DNA from 2 places in the Rahnella sp. R3(2024) genome. Region 1 is predicted to be linked to the other one. Evidence: predicted binding sites of a transcription regulator. Region 1 holds the regulator's gene; the other holds the start of a gene.
The links. Region 1 encodes PurR, which represses purine synthesis genes. Its sites were predicted from a motif close to CANGCAAACGTTTGCNTG; they were not measured.

Region 1 (4,435 bases):
GGCTAAAAAGCCGAGCATGCTCAATCCGGCGAGATAGAGCATAAATCCAAAGGAGGGTTTCATTTTTGTCTCGTTAATTTATGTATTGCAGATGATGTGATGCAGAAAACAGTTGGGATGCAGAGTTTAACGCTTTGATAACAGTCTTGTGAAACGCTAATATTTGCAATCTGCTGTGAAAAATATTGAAGGCTAAGTGATGTGGTCAGAATACGCCCTTGAAGTAGTTGATGCGGTAGCACGTACCGGTAGTTTCAGCGCAGCAGCGCAGGATCTTCACCGTGTGCCTTCTGCCATCAGCTATACCGTTCGTCAGCTGGAGAACTGGCTGGCTGTTCCTTTGTTTGAACGGCGTCACCGTGACGTGGTGCTGACGCCTGCCGGAAAAGTTTTCGTTGATGAAGCACGGATTCTGACAAAAAAAATGATAGCTACGCGTCGGCAGTGCCAGCAGGTCGCAAACGGCTGGCGTGGCGAGCTGCGGGTGGCGGTAGACCGAATTGTGAAACCCGCCAGAACGCGGCGGCTGGTGCTCGATTTCTACCGTCATTTCCCCGATACGGAACTTATCATTCATTCCGAAGTATTTAACGGCGTCTGGGATGCGCTGGTCGATGGCCGCGCAGACGTGGCAATTGGCGCGACGCGGGCGGTGCCGGTGGGCGGGCGTTTCAGTTTTCGCGATATGGGTTTTATGGATTGGCACTGTGTCGTCAGCCCTCAGCATCCGCTTGCGCATCTCTCCGGCAGGCTGAACGATGACCAACTGCGGCCTTATCCGGCGCTGTGTCTGGAGGATACTTCGCGCACCTTACCCAAGCGTGATACCTGGACGCTGGATAATCAGCGGCGCCTGGTCGTGCCTGACTGGACTTGCGCGCTGGAGTGTCTGAGCGAAGGTTTATGCGTAGGGATGATGCCGGTTCATCGCGTGAGTCATCAGATTGAACAGCAGAAATTACAGGTTCTGGCGCTGGAGAATACGTTCCCTGACAGCCCGTGTTGCCTGACGTGGGATCAGAGTAACTCCTCTCCTTCGCTGGCCTGGCTGCTGGAATATATGGGCGATACAGAAACGATGAATCAGGAATGGTTACGGGATTAGAAAATAAACATCCACCTCTCCGGGAGGCGGATGTTTACTGGTGTGATAAATGTTTGGTCAGAACGTAACTCTTATCCCCGCATTGGCCTGATGGGAGTTAATACCCTCATCGTCTCTGTTTAAACGCTGCTGATACCGGAAGCCAGTATTGATCGGGACGAGAAAAAACGCCTGCACAGGCAGGCGTCAGATTTTTGTTAACGGCGATAATCGCGGAAAGGGCCGTCGGCTACTGACCGGCGCTCGACCAGTTTGGGATGGACCTCAATGGTCTGTGATTCTTCGCGTTTGCTGATAATTCTGTCCAGCAGCATGGTAAACGCCATTTCGCCCAGACGCTCTTTCGGCTGATGCACAGTGGTTAATGCCGGAGAGAAGTAACGCGCATTTCGCACATTGTCATATCCGATCACCGAAATATCCTGCGGTACGCGTAAACCGAGCTCATCTGCCGCACAGATAGCCCCCATCGCCATCACATCACCGCCACAGAAAACAGCAGTAGGGCGCTGTTTCTGCATCAGGATTTTGTGCATCGCCTGATACCCCGATTCCGGTTCGAAATCACCCTGAACTACCCACTCTTCGCGCAGAGGAATGTTGGCTTCGTTCAGCGCCTTGACGAAACCCTGGAACCGACCGCCACCGGTATTACGCGCCAGTTGCCCTGGGATCACGCCAATATCACGATGCCCGCGTTCAATCAGATAACGACCGGCCATATAACCGCCTTCGAAGGCGTTATCGATAATGCTGTCAGTGAAGTTTTTGCGCGCCTCGCCCCAGTCCATGACGACCATCGGAATGGAGCGGTATTCTTCCAGCATATTCAGCAGTTCATCCGGATATTCCGCGCACATTACCAGCAAGCCGTCGACGCGTTTTTGCGCCAGCATTTGCAGATAGGCCTGTTGTTTCTCCAGATTATTATGCGAGTTACACAAAATCAGCGTGTAGCCTTTGGAGAAACAGCTGTTTTCAACGGCTTCAATGACTTCGGCAAAGTAGGGCGCTTCACTTGAGGTCGCCAGCAGGCCAATGGTTTTGGTGTTATTGACCTTCAGGCTGCGCGCAACGGCGCTTGGCGAGTAGTGAAGCTCTTTGATAGCCAGCAGAACCGCGGTTTTGGTGTCTTCGGCGACGAAACGTGTTTTATTGATGACGTGCGACACGGTTGTGGTGGAAACGCCAGCGCGCTTAGCGACATCTTTAATCGTTGCCATGTAAACAATGACTCCTGAACTCACGTGTTTCAGCACGTTAGCATTATGTTAATCGTTTGCTTGCGTGGATTTCACTGCGAGCTTTTAAAAAGGCAGTGAAATCGTTGGGTGGATTCGTCAGAGTGAGGCGCAAAACGCTCTCGGGTGAAATCGACCGGCACACAGGCGTGGTAACCGACAATTTTCTCTTATAATGCAGCAAAGTGGAAGTGTTATTGTGGAATATCGCGCATGAATCAACGCGGGATTTTAGCGATGAAGTATGAGAAAATGCGTTGGCACACATTTTATGTGGCTTAATGAAACGCCACAATTGATCCGTAAGGGGGTTTTATGGACAGTAATCTGAAATTGTCGTTGATTACCACCGTTTGCGCGTTGCTTATGATTATCGCTTTCAGCTTCACCGCAGTGATGAACTAAAAGCTCTGTCATCGGGCAACAAAAAGGGCGAACCCTATACAGGGATCGCCCTTTTTCAATTTTGCACATTGACCCTTTTTCGCCGACATTCTTCCCTGCACAAACGCTTCGTTAAATGCTATTCAGTGATGATTAGCGGAACTTCAAATTTAACGAACTGCTTATTATCGGATCGTTTTCGGGGTCATTACCCGACGTGCACCTACATAATGATCTTGCCAGTAATCGTCGCCCAGTGAGGTAATTTTGATGTCTTCACCGGTACGCGGAGACTGAATAAACTTGCCGTTACCGACGTATACCCCGACATGGTCCGCGGCACCGCGGTTATTAATTCTAAAGAAGACCAGATCGCCGGACTCCAGTTCACCGCGTTTCACCGGTGCGGCATCGCGCAGGTGGTACATCTCGTTGGCGGTGCGTGGCATTTTGATACGAATCAGATCTTTATACGCGTAATACACTAAACCACTGCAATCGAAACCGGTATTGGGTGAGGTACCACCCCAGCGATAAGGTTTGCCGACCTGGTGCATCAGCTTGGTCATCGCCGTTTGCTGAGCATGCTGATAACGTTTCTTGTGGGTCGCGCTTAACGTAATGGGCTTGCTGTCTTCTTCGGCTAATTTCTTGCCTTTTCGGTGTCGGCCATACGCTTCTTTCTTGCTGGTCTTTGCGGTGGTGTTTTTCGCCAAAGCCCGGGTTTTACTTTTCTTATCTGCTTTGGTTTCAGCTCTGGTGGTTTTGAGTGTTTTTTCTTTCTTACTCTCGGCCTTACTTTCAGCCCGCGTCGTTTTCACTGTTTTGACAGAAGAGGCCTTTCGCGTCACCAGTTCGGTGCTTTTGACTCTCTTACTGGCATTTTTTTCCTGACTCTGTTGTTCTTTCACCGGTGCCACTTTGGTTTTTTTAGTGGTTTTCGCTGCAACCGTTTTTCGCTTTCGACGTTCCTCAGGGGCAACCTGATTAACATGACTCTTTCGCTGATCGGCAGAAACACGACTCTGCGGTGACGCATGAGCAATATTCAGAAACAGCTGGGTAAAGAGCAGCACAAAAAGCGTGAACAGTAAGCGCATAGCTTCGTTACCATAGGTGGTTAGGTTAAACATCAGAGATGTCAGAGTATTGCCTAAAAGAACCAGACAAAACAGCACGAATTGCATCGATTCTAGATCATATTGTGAGAAAAAGTTAATAGCTTTTAAAACGTCGAAATAAACGCCATTTTTAGTGAATAAAATGACCGTTTTTCAGTAGGTTAATATTTGTGTTAAACCATGGCGAAATGCAAATCCCTGGTTAATGTCATCGCCAAAAATGTTATTCTCGATGAATCTTTATTTTAGTGAGCCCGCACGCAGGCACTTAAAATAGTGAAATAAAATGTCAGTATTGCGAAAGACCCTGCAAAAAATGGCGTTTTTATCTGATAGCTGCCATCGTTACAATAGAGGGCAATGTGATTCAGCACTTTTTTGTGCTGCGCGTGAAGAGTAATGACCGTGACAGCCTGTACCGGCTTGAGGAAGCAAGAAATGACCACTCCAACAATTGAAAAAATTCAGAAGCAAGTTTCTGAAAACCCGATTCTGCTGTACATGAAAGGCTCGCCAAAACTGCCAAGCTGCGGTTTTTCTGCACAAGCAGTTCAGGCATTGTCTGCCTGTGGTGAACGTTTTGC
Region 2 (4,435 bases), 760 kb from region 1:
CATCTTCGCCAGGGTGACCGGCGGCAGACATCCAGTTCGCTGAAAGCTTAACGCGTTTCAGGCTGCCGATTTCGACAGCGGCGATGTTGGTCAGCGCTTCGCCCACGGCCATACGACCCGAGGCGGCGAAGTCCAGTAAGGCGATTGGCGCACGTTCGCCCAGTGACATCGCTTCACCGTGGTAGCTGTCGAGGCTGGCGGTCGTGACCGCGCAGTCAGCAACCGGGATTTGCCACGGCCCCACCATCTGGTCGCGCGCCACCATACCGGTGACGGTACGGTCGCCGATGGTGATCAGGAAGGTTTTCTCGGCAACCGCCGGCAGATGCAGAACGCGGTTTACCGCTTCAGCAATCTGAATATTTTCCGCATTCAGGTCGTCGCCGTTGGCTTTCAGCGTGGTGACGTCGCGGGTCATTTTCGGCGTTTTACCCAGCAGAACGTCGAGCGGCATATCAATCGGCTGGTTGTCGAAATGGCTATCTTCCAGAGTCAGATGCATTTCTTCAGTGGCTTCACCGATCACCGCGTAAGGTGCGCGCTCACGTTTACAGATGGCATCAAACTGCGCCAGCTGTGCTGGTGCGACGGCCATGACATAACGTTCCTGAGATTCGTTACACCAGACTTCCAGCGGGCTCATGCCCGGTTCGTCGTTGAGGATGTCGCGCAGCTGGAAACGACCGCCACGGTTACCATCGCTCACCAGTTCCGGCATGGCGTTGGACAAACCACCGGCACCGACGTCATGGATAAACAGAATCGGGTTGTCTTCGCCGAGCTGCCAGCAGCGGTCGATCACTTCCTGGCAACGACGTTCCATTTCCGGGTTATCGCGCTGTACGGAAGCAAAATCCAGATCCGCATCCGACTGACCTGAGGCCATCGAAGAAGCCGCACCGCCGCCCAAACCGATATTCATCGCCGGGCCGCCGAGCACAATCAGTTTCGCGCCAACGGTGATTTCACCTTTCTGCACGTGATCGGCACGGATGTTGCCGATACCCCCGGCCAGCATGATCGGCTTGTGGTAACCGCGCAGTTCAGGGCCGTTGTGGCTGTTGACGTTTTCTTCATAAGTACGGAAGTAGCCCAGCAGTGCCGGACGACCGAATTCGTTGTTGAACGCAGCGCCGCCCAGCGGGCCGTCGGTCATGATATCCAGCGCGGTCACGATACGATCCGGCTTACCGAAATCTTCTTCCCACGGCTGTTCAAAGCCCGGAATACGCAGGTTGGAAACGGAGAAACCGACCAGACCGGCTTTCGGTTTTGCACCGCGACCGGTTGCGCCTTCGTCACGGATTTCACCGCCGGAGCCGGTTGCCGCACCCGGCCAGGGAGAGATCGCCGTCGGGTGGTTATGCGTTTCGACCTTCATCAGAATGTGCGCCTGCTCCTGATGGAAATCGTACAGACCGTCTTTCGCATCGGCGTAAAAACGGCCGACCTGTGAACCTTCCATCACGGCGGCGTTGTCTTTATACGCGGACAGCACGTGATCGGGCGTCTGTTCGAAGGTGTTCTTGATCATCTTGAACAAGGATTTCGGCTGCGTTTCGCCGTCAATAATCCAGTCAGCGTTGAAGATTTTATGACGGCAGTGTTCGGAGTTAGCCTGCGCGAACATATACAGCTCGATGTCAGTCGGGTTGCGCCCCAACGACGTGAAGGCTTCCATCAGGTAATCAATTTCGTCCTGCGCCAGCGCCAGACCCAGTTTGATGTTGGCCGTTTCCAGCGCGCTGCGGCCTTCGCCGAGAATATCAACGTGCTGCACCGGCGCAGGCTGATGCTGTGCAAACAGCGCACTGGCGTCTTCCAGATTGCCGAAGAGCGTTTCCATCATCCGGTCATGCAATAAAGCGCCCAGCTGTGCCCACTGCGCTTCGCTCAGCTGCGGAGCCTGCACGTAGAAGGCCAGACCGCGCTCCAGACGCAGAACCTGCGACAAACCGCAGTTGTGTGCAATGTCAGTGGCTTTGGAAGACCAGGGAGAAATGGTGCCAGGGCGTGGCGTGACCAGCAGTAAACGACCGGTTGGAGCGTGTTCAGCGAGAGAAGGACCGTATTTCAGGAGGCGTTGTAACTTGGTTTGTTCGTCCGAACTCAGCGGCGCGCTGACATCGGCAAAGTGTACATATTCGGCGTAGATATCGCTGACCGGAAGGCGGGCATCCTGACAGCGGGACAACAATTTGTTAATGCGAAAAGCCGACAAAGCGGGCGAACCACGCAGTATTTCCATAATCACAGATCTCTCGTCTTCGAAGACACTGACCACAGTGCTTCATTGGGCGCAACAGGGGGAAAACGCGGCCTATTATAAAGAAAGCCTTCGCCTGACGAAACCGTTTGCGCAGTGAATATTGATATTCATTTATAGGCAGGCATTTCGTGCGGGTATTATGAATAAAGTTGCAGACTGTCGTTTTGTTGAGCAAAATGCGTCAGCACTGGGGATATAACCATACAAACTGCACAGCATATCGTAAAAAAACAAGAGCGCCGCAGCGAGATAACTATTTGAAGCGACTAAAATTTAATTATTTCCTCATGGGAATTGCCGCCCTGTTGCTGGCGCTGGCCTTATGGCCTGCCGTGCCGTGGCATCGGGGTGAAGGTGACCAGCTGGATCAAATAAAATCCCGTGGAGAATTGCGCGTCAGCACGCTCAATTCTCCACTGACTTTTATGGACTCACCGGAAGGTAATCTCGGCTTCGATTACGAACTGGCAAAACGCTTCGCAGATTATCTGGGGGTGAAGCTCGTCGTCTCTCAGCACACCACCGTCGACGCGATGTTCAACGAACTCGATCACGATAAAGCCGACATGCTGGCGTCCGGTCTGGTCTACAACAATGAACGGCTGAAAAACTACCGCGCCGGGCCGGAATACTATTCCATCTCCCAGCAACTGGTTTACCGGCAGGGCTCCGCCCGGCCAAAAAGTTTTGCCGACATTAAAGGCACTCTGGTGGTTTCCGCCGGAACCGCGCACATCCCGACACTGGAAGCCGCAGGCAAAAAATTCCCCAACCTGACGTGGAGCACCACTGACAAGATGTCGCCACGCGACCTTCTGCAGCAGGTGGAAAATGGCAAACTGGATTACACGCTGGGCGATTCAGTGACCATCGCGCTGATGCAGCGTGTCTATCCACGCCTTGCCGTCGCGTTTGACGTTACCGAAGATGAACCCGTCACCTGGTATTACCGCAAGCAGCCCGACGACGACAGCCTCTCCGCCGCTATGCTCGACTTTTTCAGCCAGATTGCCGACGACGGCACTCTGCAAAAGCTCGAGGAGAAATACCTCGGCCACGTCGGCGATTTCGATTACGTCGATACACGCACTTTCCTGAACGCCATCGACAAAACGCTGCCTGACTTGCAGCCATTGTTCGAAAAATACGCGCAGGATATCGACTGGCGCTTACTCGCCGCCATCGCGTATCAGGAATCACACTGGGATCCGCAGGCCAAATCACCCACCGGCGTGCGCGGTGTGATGATGCTAACCCGTGCCACCGCCTCGGGGCTGGACGTGGATGACCGGACCGACGCCGAGCAAAGTATCCGTGGCGGCGCGCTCTATCTGTCGCGACTGATGGAGAAAATGCCGGACAGCATTCCGCAGGACGAGAAAATCTGGTTTGCCCTTGCGGCCTATAACATGGGTTACGGCCACATGCTGGATGCCCGCAAACTGACGGCGCAGCAGAAAGGCAACCCCGACAGCTGGGCGGATGTGAAGCAGCGTCTGCCTATGCTTAATCAGAAACGCTACGCGGGCCGCACCACCTACGGGTATGCGCGCGGGACGCAGGCTTATAATTACGTGGAAAATATCCGCCGCTATCAGCTCAGCCTGGTGGGATATCTGACGGAAAAAGAGAAACAGCTGGCACAGCAGGCGGCATTGCAGGCCCAGTTAGGCCAGGGCTATCCGGCGGTGGAAGCGAAGGAAGCGCTGGCAGAGTAAGGCAGGCGGGGTTATTCGGGTTCTGCGCCTTGTTCAGCAGCGCGTTGCGCCAGTCTGAGGGCTTTTTTCTGACTGCGGCGATAACGGAAAAAAGCGCTCAGCTGTTCCGAACACGCCTGCGCCAGAACGCCGGAGGTAATCTCTATCTGATGATTCATGCCCGGATGGCGCAGCACGTCGAGCAGTGATCCGGCGGCACCGGTTTTAGCATCTGCCGCGCCATACACCACACGGCGGATCCGGCTGTGAATCATCGCGCCGGCACACATCACGCAAGGCTCAAGAGTGACATACAGCGTGGCATCAATCAGGCGATAGTTTTGCACCGCGCAGCCGCCCTGGCGCAGCGCCATAATTTCGGCATGTGCAGTCGGATCGTGATGCCCGATGGAACGGTTCCAGCCTTCGCCAATGACCCGGTTATCCAAAACCAATACAGCGCCCACCG

Region 2: a site for PurR is predicted at 2,345-2,362, ahead of purL (phosphoribosylformylglycinamidine synthase). Genes of this name have one in related genera too.

The regions. Positions count from the first base shown of each region.
Region 1 is NZ_JBHGBU010000001.1:3,959,622-3,964,056, forward strand. It holds gene punC (purine nucleoside transporter PunC) at 1-63, opposite strand, end outside; gene punR (DNA-binding transcriptional activator PunR) at 200-1,105, shown strand; gene purR (HTH-type transcriptional repressor PurR) at 1,303-2,328, opposite strand; gene ABSH60_RS18060 (YnhF family membrane protein) at 2,662-2,751, shown strand; gene ABSH60_RS18065 (NlpC/P60 family protein) at 2,916-3,830, opposite strand; gene ABSH60_RS18070 (Grx4 family monothiol glutaredoxin) at 4,290-4,435, shown strand, end outside.
Region 2 is NZ_JBHGBU010000001.1:3,198,162-3,202,596, reverse strand. It holds gene purL (phosphoribosylformylglycinamidine synthase) at 1-2,248, opposite strand, end outside; gene mltF (membrane-bound lytic murein transglycosylase MltF) at 2,527-3,987, shown strand; gene tadA (tRNA adenosine(34) deaminase TadA) at 3,999-4,435, opposite strand, start outside.